DNA from 3 places in the Sphingomonas phoenicis genome. Region 1 is predicted to be linked to each of the others. Evidence: riboswitches for the same ligand, from Rfam matches in the RefSeq annotation. Region 1 holds a riboswitch; each other region holds the start of a gene.
What was found. Region 1 has a riboswitch for cobalamin ahead of ABC319_RS17865 (TonB-dependent receptor plug domain-containing protein). Riboswitches for the same ligand answer to the same signal wherever they lie in the genome.

Region 1 (3,903 bases):
GCCGGTCAGCGGCCGGGTGCAGGACACGAAAGTGATGAGGTCGAACGAATTGCGCTTGAAATAGGTCGCGCTCGCCTCAACCGCGCCGCCCAGCGCCTTTTGCGTCACGCCGGCATCCCAGCCGTGCGAGCGTTCGGGGTCGAGCGCGGTGTTGCCGTATTCGCTCTGCAGCTGGTAGTGGGTCGGCGCCTTGAACCCTTCCGAATAGCTCGCGCGGAACGCGGTCGCGCCGCCGTTGGGCGAATAGACGCCGCTGCCCGAGAAGGTCGTCGCGCCGCCGAAGATGTTGTGATCGTCGTGGCGCACGCCCGCGGTGCCGGTCAGCCCGGCGATCGGGGTGACCGCGACCTGGCCATAGACGCTGAAGATGCGGGCGCTGCCGCGCGTCACCGGGCCGCCGTAGCTCGACGTCGAGAAGCGCGAAACCTCCCGCTCCGCGCCGAAGGTCGCGAAGACCGCCCGGGTGACGTCCACCGTCCCCTGATATTCCAGCCGGTCGTTGCGGCCGATGCCGCGGAACGTCTCGGTCGGGGTGCCGTCGGGGTCGGTGTTGCGGCGGTCGCTGTCGGTATGCGCATAGCCGAAGCGGTTGCGGAAGCGGCCATCGAACAGCGCGGCGTTGAGCCCGGCGTATCCGATCCACTGTTCGCTGTCGCCATATTCGCGGCTGTCGCGTCCGAAACCGTCGATATCGGTACGGCCGTTGGCATAGAAGCCGCGCAGGTCGACCGCCACGTTCTGCGCCAGCGCGATGCCGACGCTGCCGTTGGCGGAATAGTTGCGGAAGCCGTCGCGCTCCTTGCCCGGCGCATAGGCCGAGATGCCGTCCGTCGTGTAATAACCGCCGCCGAAGCTCGCCGAGACCGGGCCGCTCTTGCCCGACACGTTGGCGAACGCCTGCCCCGTCTCGTGCCAGCCGCCCTCGGCGCGGGCGTTGACGCTCAGCTGCTCGGTCGGCTGGCGGGTGATGAGGTTGACGACGCCGCCGATCGCCTGGCTGCCCCACAGCATTGACTGCGCGCCGCGCAGCACCTCGATGCGCGCGATGTTGCCGATCAGCAGGCTGCCGAAGTTGAAGCCGCCACCCGGCGACGACGGGTCGTTCAGCTTGATGCCGTCGATCAGCGCGACGGTCTGGTCGCTTTCCGCACCGCGGATGTTGACCGAGGTCGATGTGCCGACACCGCCGTTGCGCACCACGGTGACGCCGGGCGTCTGGCGCAGCAGGTCGGACACCGTCACCGCCTGGCGCTGCGTGATCGTCACGGTGTCGAGCACGGTCACCGCCTGGCCGACGGTAGACGCGGGCCGCGCCTCGCGGTTGGCGGTGACGAGGATGTCGGTGCCGGCATCGGCGGCTTCGGTCAGGCCGCTGGTGGACTGGGCGCTCTGCGCGACGGCGGGTGCGGCCGCGGCGATGCACGGCAGCAGGATCATACAGGCATAATTCTTCACGATGGTATCCCCCTCGTTTCAACAACGGGGACGCGCCGACGCTCGCTCGGAATCGCTGTTCCGCCGCGCACGACCCCAACACCGTCGTCACGCGAGGAAAACCTCGATCGCGCAGGAACACCCCGTCCGCACGAAGGACAACCACGACGGGCAGGTCTCCTGGCTTCCGGGTCGTCGCCTGGCCCGGCCTTCCCGGATCGCGGAGGATCCAGTGGCACGCGGAGGAGCAAGGCTCGCCGGTCACAGTTGCGGGGGCAGCCCCGGATGGCGAGCAACCTAGAGCTCGCTTCCGGGTTCCCTTTTCATCCCATCTCTGGGAACCTGTCGCGAACGCGCCCCTAGGGCCGAGGCGAGGCGAAAGCAAGATGAAGACGATGTTCGTAGGGGGCGCCCGCTCCGGCAAGAGCCGCCTCGCGCAGGCCGCTGCCGAGGATCATGACGGCGCACTGTACTATCTGGCGACTGCGGAGGCGCACGACGACGAGATGACCGACCGCATCGCCCGGCACCGCGACGACCGCGACGCGCGTTGGCGGACGGTGGAATGTCCCGTGGCGCTGCCCGAGGCGATCGACGAGTGCGGCGACGGCGTCGTACTCATCGATTGCCTGACGCTGTGGCTGAGCAACGTGATGCTGGGCGAGCATGACGTTACAGCGCGGTCCGCGGCACTACTCGCAGCAATGCGGCGCCGCGTGGCACCGCTGTACGTGGTCACCAACGAGGTCGGGCTGGGCATTGTCCCCGTTCACCCGCTGGGTCGGCAGTTCCGTGATGCGGCAGGGCGCCTCAACCAGCAGGTCGCGGACGCGATGAGCGCCAATTACTTCGTCGTTGCGGGGATGGTGCTGCCGCTGCAGCGCTTTCCCGTCGAGCGGTAGCGCAGTCCCACTGATCCTGGGTGTTTGCCACAAGTGGACATCCGCGACCACCCCTGACCCGGAGCATCGGCCGCGATATAATCCCCCCACCATCGGCGCTCGATTTGCCCGAACAGCTGCGGCATGAATGCGCGCAGATGCGGGGGGCGATCAGCCGATGATATTGTGGTCTGCGATCTTCATGGCCGCGATCGGCTGGATATTCAGCGAGTTCGAGGAATATGGCTTCGTTCTCGGCGGGATCGCCGGCGCCGTCTTCGGCTGGGGCGTGCGCAAGGCGGTCCGCGCCGAGATCGAACGGGCGACTGCGGCGCTGCGGGCGCAACTCGATGCGCTCCGGGCGCCTGCGCCGTTCGCGCCCGCCGCGCAACCGGAGCGCGCGCCATTTTCAGTACCCCCGCCCGCGCGCATCGTCGCCACCGCCGCTCCCGAGGCGGAGGCTCCTGCCATCCCGCCGTCACCCCCGGAGCCGGTCATCCACGAGCCCGGCGTGGTGGAGGCAGCGATCGCGAACGCGATCGTGGCGGCGAGAGGCTGGCTGTTCGGCGGCAACACGATCGTCCGCGTCGGGCTCGTGATCCTGTTCGTCGGCCTGTCGTTCCTCGCAAGCTACGCCGCGTCGGCGGGGCTGTTCCCGATCGAGTTCCGCCTTGCGCTCGTTGCGGCGATCGGCGTCGCGCTGCTCGCGGTCGGCTTCCGCACGCGGACCGCGCGACCGGACTTCGGGCTCGCGCTGCAGGGCGGCGGCGTCGCGGTCATCTACCTGACGCTGTTCGCCGCCGCGAAGCTCTACGCCACCATTCCGGTCGACGCAGCGTTCGCGCTGATGATCGTCGTCTGCGCGCTCGGCTGCGCCCTCGCCTTGCTGCAACGCTCGCAGGCATTGGCGGTGACCGCCTTCGCCGGCGGTTTCGCGGTGCCGCTGTTGTTGTCCGATGGCAGCGGCAACGTGGCAGGATTGTTCGCCTATTACACCATCCTCAACGCCGCGATCCTGTTCCTCGCGGTCAGGCGGTCGTGGCGCGTGGTGAACCTTGTCGGGTTCTTCGCGACCTTCGGCGTGATGACCGCGTGGGAGGCGGCGAGCTACCACCCCGCGGACTTCGTCGTCGCGCAGGCGTTCCTGATCGTCTCGGTGCTCATCTACGTCGCATGCGCGCTGCTGTTCGCACGATCCACGCCCGGGCGGCTCGGCGGGGTCGTCGACACCACCCTGCTATTCGGGCCTGCGCTGGCGGGATTCGGACTGGAGGTCGGGCTGGTGCACGATCGGCCGTTCGGCGGCGCCGTCGCGGCGCTCGGGTTCGCCGCGCTGTACCTCGCCGTAGCGGGCGTCGTGATGCGCCGCCGCCGCGACGACTTGCGCGTGATGACCGAGACGTTGCTCGCGATCGGGATCGGCTTCGTCACGCTTGCGGTGCCGCTGGCGCTCGGCGCGCGCTGGACCTCGGCGGCATGGGCGCTCGAAGGCGCAGGCGCGTTCTGGGTCGGAATGCGGCAGGCGCGCTGGATGCCGCGGATGTTCGGGCTTGCGATGCAGGTCATCGCGGCGGTGGTCTACATCGGC
Region 2 (3,903 bases), 690 kb from region 1:
TGGCCGGATTGCCGCTCCGCCATGTCCGGCGTCACCGCGGCGACCCGCCCGGCAACGGCGGCATCGTGGATACGCGGCGAGGTAAGGCGCGCCGCTGCCGCGGTCGATGCGATCGCCAGTGCGCCGGCGACGCTGTCGCGCCCTTCGTTCAGCGCGCGCTTCAGCACGGCCAGTTCCTCGATCTTCTGAACCGCGAACGCCAGCCATTGTGCGATCTCCGGGTCCAGCCGGGTCTCCGACGCCAGGTCGACCGGAACGTGCAGCAGCGAGCAGGACGGGGCCAGCACCACGTTGCGGGTCGCGGCGATCGGCTCCAGCCGGTCGAGGAGCCGCTCCAGATCGGCACGCCAGACGTTGCGACCGTCCACGACACCCAGCGACAGCAGCAGCGATCGCGGTGCGGCAGCGAGTACCGCGTCGAGTTGCTCCGGCGCGCGGACCAGATCCACATGCAGCCCGGCGACCGGCAGCGCGGTAGCGAAGCCGAGATTGTCGCCCAGCGCCCCGAAATAGGTCGTCAGCATCAGCTTGACGCCCACCCGTGACAGCTTCGCATAGGCGCGGGTCAGAGCCCTCCGTTGCCGATCGTCGAGGTCGAGGACCAGCACCGGCTCGTCGATCTGCACCCAGTCCGCACCCGCTGCCGCCAGATGGCCCAGCACGACGGCATAGAGCCCCAGCACCTCGTCGAGGAAGTCGAACGGATCGACACCCTGCCCCTTCGCCAGGCTCAGCCAGGTCACCGGGCCCAGCAGCACCGGTCGCGTCTCGTACCCTTGCACCTTCGCCTCGCGATACTCGTCGACGATCTTGGGTGTGTTCAGCGCCAGGCGCCGCCCCGCCACCAGTTCGGGCACCATGTAATGGTAGTTCGTGTCGAACCACTTGGTCATCTCGCACGCGGTCAGGCTGGCCTGCGCGTGGCCGCATCCTTCGCCGTCCGGCGTCGTGCCGCGTGCCATCGCGAAATAGGTGGCGAGGCCGGCCTGCCCGTCGGCCGCGCCGTAGCGGGCGGGGACCGCGCCCAACATCACGCTGGTGTCCAGCACATGGTCGTAGAGCGAGAAGTCGTTGGATGGCAACCAGTCGGACCCCAGTGCATGCTGCCGTGCCCAGGCGGCGGTGCGCAGCGCGCCGGCGGCGGTCAGCAGGTCATCCTGCGTCGACTGGCCGGACCAGTATTTCTCGAGAGCGAACTTCAGTTCGCGGCGTGGGCCGATGCGCGGGAAGCCGAGCGTGGCGATCGTGACGGTCATGGTCTTCATACCCCGATGAAGGGCGAGGAAGACGGATGGTCACAGACAGGCTGCACGAATCGGCAGGGCCGGCCGCGCGCATGCAAGCGGCCAGCCCGGGATCCCCGCCGGTGGACGTTATCGCGTCGAAGGCAGGTCTCCTGGCTCGCGGGTCGTCATGGCGGTCTGGCCTTCCCGGCGATTCGCACCGCCAGTGACACGTATCGACCGCCACTCGCCGCTTACAGTTGCGGGGGCAGCGCCGGCATTGAACCGTGATCCTGAAAGGAGGTCCGCACCGGCTTCCCGTCTTAGCTTCGGCGCGCGAACGCGGCCGAAGAACCTTGACGGCGATGCATGTCCCAGCTTCGCGCCGACCGGTCAAGCATCATATAAAGAAATCTTTATATGATGCTTGGGAAGCGGTTTCGTTCGTGATAGTGCAATCGAAGCACAGGCCGCCAGCGGATCGCGTGCGACATGCCCTCGACTTCGCTCGGGGCGTGCGGGCGTGGATCGATCCCTTGTCACGATCTAGCGCGCCAGCAGCACACGGGCCTGCCCCGCCACCTGTGCCAGCATCGCGGTGCTGGGCGTGGCGGCATGCCGGGCGCGATCGATGATGGTCGTGAACTGCCCGACGCGCGGGGCATTGTCGGCCAGCCATGCCTCTACGGCGGCCTGCGGATCGGCCCCGGCCCGGCGCGACAGGAAGTCGAGCCGCAATTGCTCGAAGTCGCGGACCAATCCCGCCACCAGCAGGCGCTCCCATGGATCGGCGGGCGCCAGCCGCGCTGCGTGCGCCTGCGCCCAGTCGAGGCCCAGCGCCTGGCCGAGCCGGGTATAGGCGCGGGTCAGCGCCTCCTCACCCAGGCCCAGCTGCACGCCCAGATCGGCGAGACCGACGACGCCGTCCAGTTCGAACAGCCGGACGACGCGCGCCGCGATGTCGTCGGGCGCTCCTGTTTCGTGCAGTTGCGCGGCGATTCGCGCGCTGCCCGCGCGTGCCTCTTCCAGCAGCAGCGTCTCGGTTTGCCGGTCGAGCGTCGCGATGCCCTGCTCGACGCGCGCGACGATCGCGGCGATCCCGCCTTCGGCACGACCGATCCGCACCAGATCCGCGATGTGCGACCGGGCTGCCAACGCGACCTCGTCGAACAGCGCCAGGCGCGCCGGCTCGGGCATCGCCGCCGCCTCGATATCCGCCCACAGCGCGTTCAGCCCGAACAGCCGCTCCGCCGCGACGAACATCGCCGCGACGTCGGCCAGCCCGACGCCCTCCTCTTCCGCCAGTTCGAACGGCAGCAGGATGCCCAGGCGGTTGACCAGCCGGTTGGCCAGCTTGGTCGCGACGATCTCGCCGCGCAGGCGATGCTCGTCGATCGCCCTGGCGAACCGCTCGCGCATCGCCGCCGGGAACGCGGCGTGCAGGTCCGGTGCCAGCGCCTCGTCCAGCCCCAGTCCGCTCTGCTCGATCGCGTCCTGCAACGACAGCTTGGCAGTGGCGAGCAGCACGGCAAGCTCCGGCCGGGTCAACCCGCGTCCGTCCTGCCCGCGCCGGAGCAGTTCCTGATTGCCGGCCAGCCCCTCGACGCGCCGGTCCAGCCGGCCTGCCGCCTCGAACGTCTCGATCGCGCGGACGAAGCGCGGCATCGCCGTCGCGCCACCCCGCTCGGCGATCGACAGCGCCAGCGTCTGCAGGCGATTGTCCTCCAGCACCAGCCGCGCCACGTCGTCGGTCATGCTGGCGAGCAGGACGTTGCGGTCCCCTTCCGCCAGCCGGCCCTCGTTCATCTCGCGGTTCAGCGCGATCTTGATGTTCACCTCGTTGTCGGAACAGTCGACGCCTGCCGAATTGTCGATGAAGTCGGTGTTGATGCGTCCGCCCGCCGCGCTGAACGCGATCCGCGCCGCCTGGGTCACGCCCAGGTTCGCGCCCTCGCCGATCGCCGTGACCCGCAGTTCCTCGGCATCAACCCGAAGCCGGTCGTTGGCCGGATCGCCGACCGCGGCGTTGTTCTCCGCCGCCGCCTTCACATACGTGCCGATGCCGCCGAACCACAGCAGGTCGGCCGGCGCACGCAGGATTGCAGAGATCAACGCGGTCGGCTCCAGGCTGTCGGCATCGATGCCCAGGGCGGCGCCCACCTCCGGCGTGATCGCGATCGACTTGGCAGCGCGGCTGTGCACCCCGCCACCGGCCGATACCGGCGCCGCATAGTCCGCCCATGACGACCGCGGCAACGCGAACAGCCGCGCGCGCTCCTCGAACGACACGGCCGGATCGGGGTCCGGATCCAGGAAGATGTGGCGGTGATCGAACGCCGCCACCAGCTTGATCGTGCGGCTCAGCAGCATGCCGTTGCCGAACACGTCGCCCGACATGTCGCCGCAGCCGACGACGCTGATCGGGTCGGACTGCACGTCCACCCCGCGCTCGGCGAAATGTCGCTGGACGGAGACCCAGGCCCCCTTGGCGGTGATGCCCATCGCCTTGTGGTCATACCCCTGCGAACCGCCCGACGCGAACGCATCGCCCAGCCAGAAGCCGCGCTCCAGCGCCAGGGCGTTGGCCACGTCGCTGAACGTTGCGGTCCCCTTATCGGCGGCGACCACGAAATACGGGTCCTCGCCGTCCAGGATGCGCACATCGGCCGGGTGCGTCACC
Region 3 (3,903 bases), 2.5 Mb from region 1:
GACCGGTTGCGTGCCCGCTGTGCCGAGCGGCTGGACGCGGCGCGGGCCCGGATCGAGGCGATCCGCCTCGACGCCGAGGGGAAGCCCGCCGGCACCCGCCCCTTTGCCGCGGGCTGACGATCCGATGACCGCATTGCCCGCGTCGCTGGACCAGGCGATCACCGTGGTCGGCGAGGAGGTCGACCGGCGGTTCGACACGCTGCTCGCCATTCCCGACGACCCGCGCGCCGACCTGTACCGGGCGATGCGCCACGCGGCGATCGGCGGCGGCAAGCGGCTTCGCCCGCTGCTGGTCATGGCGACGGCCGACCTGTTCGCGGTGCACCGCGATGCCGCCGCGCTGGTCGGCGTCGCGATCGAGGCGATCCACGTCTATTCGCTGATCCACGACGACCTGCCGGCGATGGACGACGACGACCTGCGCCGTGGCAAGCCGACGGTGCACAGGGCATTCGGCGAGGCGACGGCGATCCTGGCAGGCGACTGCCTCCACGCGCTGGCATTCGAGGTGCTGGCCGATCCGCGCACCCATCCCGATCCGTTCGTCCGGTCCGAACTGGTGCTCGACCTGTCGCGTGCCGCCGGCCCGTCGGGCATGGCGGGGGGCCAGATGATGGACCTGGAGGCGGAGAAGGCGCGGTTCGACCTGAACACGGTCACCCGTCTGCAGCAGATGAAGACCGGCGCGCTGATCTGCGCCGCGGTCGAGGCGGGGGCGATCCTGGGCCGCGTCCCGCACGAGGGACGGACGCCGCTGCGCGGCTATGCGCACGATCTGGGGCTGGCGTTCCAGATCGCCGACGACCTGCTGGACGCAGAGGGCGACGAGCAGCTGGCGGGCAAGAAGCTGCGCAAGGACGGCGATGCGGGCAAGGAGACGTTCCTGTCGCTGCTGGGCGTCGAGCGGGCGCGCGAGCAGTGCCGGATGCTGGTCGACCAGGCGATCGGCCATCTGCGCGGCTATGGTGCGGAGGCCGACCTGCTGCGCGCGGTGGCGCGATACGTGGTGGAGCGCGACCGTTGACCCAGCGTATCGGCGTCTATCCGGGCACGTTCGATCCGCTGACGCTGGGTCACATGGATATCATCCGCCGCGGTGCGACGCTGGTCGACCGGCTGGTGATCGGCGTCACCACCAATCCGTCCAAGTCGCCGATGTTCACGCTGGACGAGCGGATGGAGACGGTGCGGCGCGAGGTCGCCGGAATCGATGCCGCGATCGACGTCGTCGCGTTCGATTCGCTGCTGATGGACTTCGCCACGCGCGAGGGGGCGACGATGATCGTCCGCGGGCTGAGGGCGGTCGCCGATTTCGAGTACGAGTACCAGATGGCGGGGATGAACCAGCAGCTGAACCGCCATGTCGAGACGGTCTTCCTGATGGCCGACGTGGCGTTGCAGCCGATCGCCAGCCGGCTGGTCAAGGAGATCGCGCTGTACGGCGGCGACGTGTCGAAGTTCGTCACGCCCGCGGTCTGCCGCGATCTGGTCGCGCGCGTCGCGCAGCTGGGGCGCCGCGGTGCCTGAGGCGCGGCGGCGGGCGCGACCGGTTCCCGACATCCGTTGACCCATGCCCCGCCTGCGGCTAACCGCCGCGGCGTGACGGGTTCCCCGCAAGGGGATCAAAAGGGAAGCCGGTGCGCGGATGTCCGCAAGCCCGGCGCTGTCCCCGCAACTGTGACCGGCGAGCAGCCGTCCCGATATGCCACTGGATCGCCGGGTGACCGGCACCGGGAAGGCGGGGCGGCACGCGACGACCCGGGAGTCAGGAGACCTGCCCGCCACGGTCGATCCTTCGCGCCGGCGGGAGCACCGGAGCGGACGAGGCTGTTTCCTCGAGCGAGCGACGCCCCACGGCAGGGCGCAATGGTGCGCGCGGCCGCGACGAGGGACGTGCCCCGATGCTGAAGTACCTGTTGCTGTCCACCGCCGTGCTGGCGCTGCCCGTCGCCGCGCAGAGCCTGGACCAGCCCGGGACCGCGGCCGAGAACGCCGACGACCAGATCGTCGTCACCGCGGCCCGCGCCGAACAGCCGGTCCGCGAGGTCGGGCAGGCGATCACCGTCATCACCCGCGAGGAGATCGAGCGCCGCCAGACGGTGGCGATCGCCGACCTGCTCGCCACCACCCCCGGCGTCACCGTGACCCGCACCGGATCGATCGGTGGCCAGACCAGCCTGCGCATCCGTGGTGCCGAGGCGGACCAGACGCTGGTCGTGATCGACGGCGTGCGCGTCAACGATCCGTCGTCGCCGGGCGGCGGCTTCGACTTCGCCAACCTGCTGTCGTCCTCGGTCGAGCGGGTGGAGGTACTGCGCGGCCCCAACTCGGTACCCTGGGGCAGCCAGGCGATCGGCGGTGTCGTCAACATCATCACGCGAGCACCGACCGAAGGATTGTCGGCCCGCGCCAATGCCGAATACGGTTATGCCGATCAGGCGTTCGCCAGCGCCGGCATCGCGGGCGGCACGGGCGCGCTCAGCGGCTCGCTGACCGGTGGCTTCCTGCGCACCGACGGCATCTCGGCCGCGGCGAACGGCAGCGAGCGCGACGGGTATCGCCAGTACGGTGCCAACGGCCGGCTGGGGCTGGAGATCGCGCCGGGCATCGGCATCGACCTGCGCGGCTGGTACGCGCACAGCCGGACCCGGCTGGACGGCTTTTCGAACGACCCGCCGTTCGGCCTGATCGATGCGGACGAATATTCGACGTCGCAGGAGGTCTACGGCTATGCCGGGGTGCGGGCCGACACCGCCGACGGTCGGCTGCGCAACCGGGCAGCGTTCACGATCGCCGACATCAACCGCGACAACTACCTGACCCGCGACAGCGACGAACCCTATTTCGGCGGGCGCGGACGATCGCAGCGGTACGAGTATCAGGGCGATTTCCGGATCGTCGAGCAGGCGCGGCTGATCGCGGGCGCCGAGCATGAGGACAGCCGATACCGCGACGGCGACACGGTCGAGAAGACCGGCATCTCCAGCGTGTATGGCGAGGTGATCGTGAAGCCGGTCGCGGCACTGACGGTGACTGGCGGCGTGCGGTACGACGACCATCGCCGCTTCGGCGACCGCACGACGTTCGGCGCGGACGCCGCGCTCGCACTCGGCACCGGTACGACGCTCAGGGCCAGCTATGGCGAGGGCTTCAAGGCGCCGACGCTGTTCCAGCTGTACAGCGACATCGGTAACGAGGAATTGCGCCCGGAGACGGCCCGCAACTACGACGTGGGCATCAGCCAGTCGTTCCTCGACGGGCGGGCGCGGTTCGGTGCGACATGGTTCGACCGGCGCACCCGCAACCAGATCGATTTCGACCTGGGCACCTTCACCTATGGCAACATCGCGCGGGCGCGTGCCCAGGGCGTCGAGCTGGAGATCGCGCTACGCCCGGTCGAGGCGCTGACCTTCACGGGCAATTACAGCTATATCGACTCGGAGAACCGCTCCGCCGGCACCAATCTGGGCCGCGACCTGGCCCGGCGCCCTCGCCAGACCGTCACCGCGAACATCGATTACCGCTTCCCGTTCGGCCTGTCGGTCGGCGGCACGGTGACGCATGTCGGCGACAGTTTCGACGATGCGTCGAACACCGTCCGCCTCGACGGATATGTCCTGGCCGGGCTGCGCGCCGAACTGCCGATCGGCGAGCGGCTGTCGGTGTACGGCCGCGTCGACAACCTGTTCGACGAGGATTACCGCGTGGTCGCCGGGTACGGCGTGTTCGGGCGGGCGGCTTATGGCGGTGTGCGCGTGAAGCTGGACTGATGCGGCTTTTCCCCCTCCTCCTGCTGCTAGCGGGCTGTGCTGCCGCACCGAATGCGGGGGGTGGGGGGATCGTGTCGGTCAATCCTTGCGCCGATGCGATGCTGGTGCGGATGGTGCCGGCCGCGCGCATCGC

Region 2: another riboswitch for cobalamin. It lies ahead of metE (5-methyltetrahydropteroyltriglutamate--homocysteine S-methyltransferase); the one in region 1 lies ahead of ABC319_RS17865 (TonB-dependent receptor plug domain-containing protein).
Region 3: another riboswitch for cobalamin. It lies ahead of ABC319_RS06300 (TonB-dependent receptor plug domain-containing protein); the one in region 1 lies ahead of ABC319_RS17865 (TonB-dependent receptor plug domain-containing protein).

Annotation. Positions count from the first base shown of each region.
Region 1 is NZ_JBDFMC010000002.1:3,579,909-3,583,811, reverse strand. Features, by position in the region: gene ABC319_RS17865 (TonB-dependent receptor plug domain-containing protein) at 1-1,455, opposite strand, end outside; cobalamin riboswitch at 1,588-1,795, opposite strand; gene cobU (bifunctional adenosylcobinamide kinase/adenosylcobinamide-phosphate guanylyltransferase) at 1,821-2,336, shown strand; gene ABC319_RS17855 (DUF2339 domain-containing protein) at 2,494-3,903, shown strand, end outside.
Region 2 is NZ_JBDFMC010000002.1:2,887,663-2,891,565, reverse strand. Features, by position in the region: gene metE (5-methyltetrahydropteroyltriglutamate--homocysteine S-methyltransferase) at 1-1,256, opposite strand, end outside; cobalamin riboswitch at 1,370-1,597, opposite strand; gene ABC319_RS14800 (NAD-glutamate dehydrogenase domain-containing protein) at 1,770-3,903, opposite strand, start outside.
Region 3 is NZ_JBDFMC010000002.1:1,065,094-1,068,996, reverse strand. Features, by position in the region: gene ABC319_RS06315 (exodeoxyribonuclease VII small subunit) at 1-117, shown strand, start outside; gene ABC319_RS06310 (polyprenyl synthetase family protein) at 125-1,024, shown strand; gene coaD (pantetheine-phosphate adenylyltransferase) at 1,021-1,527, shown strand; cobalamin riboswitch at 1,588-1,796, shown strand; gene ABC319_RS06300 (TonB-dependent receptor plug domain-containing protein) at 1,902-3,770, shown strand; gene ABC319_RS06295 (ABC transporter substrate-binding protein) at 3,770-3,903, shown strand, end outside.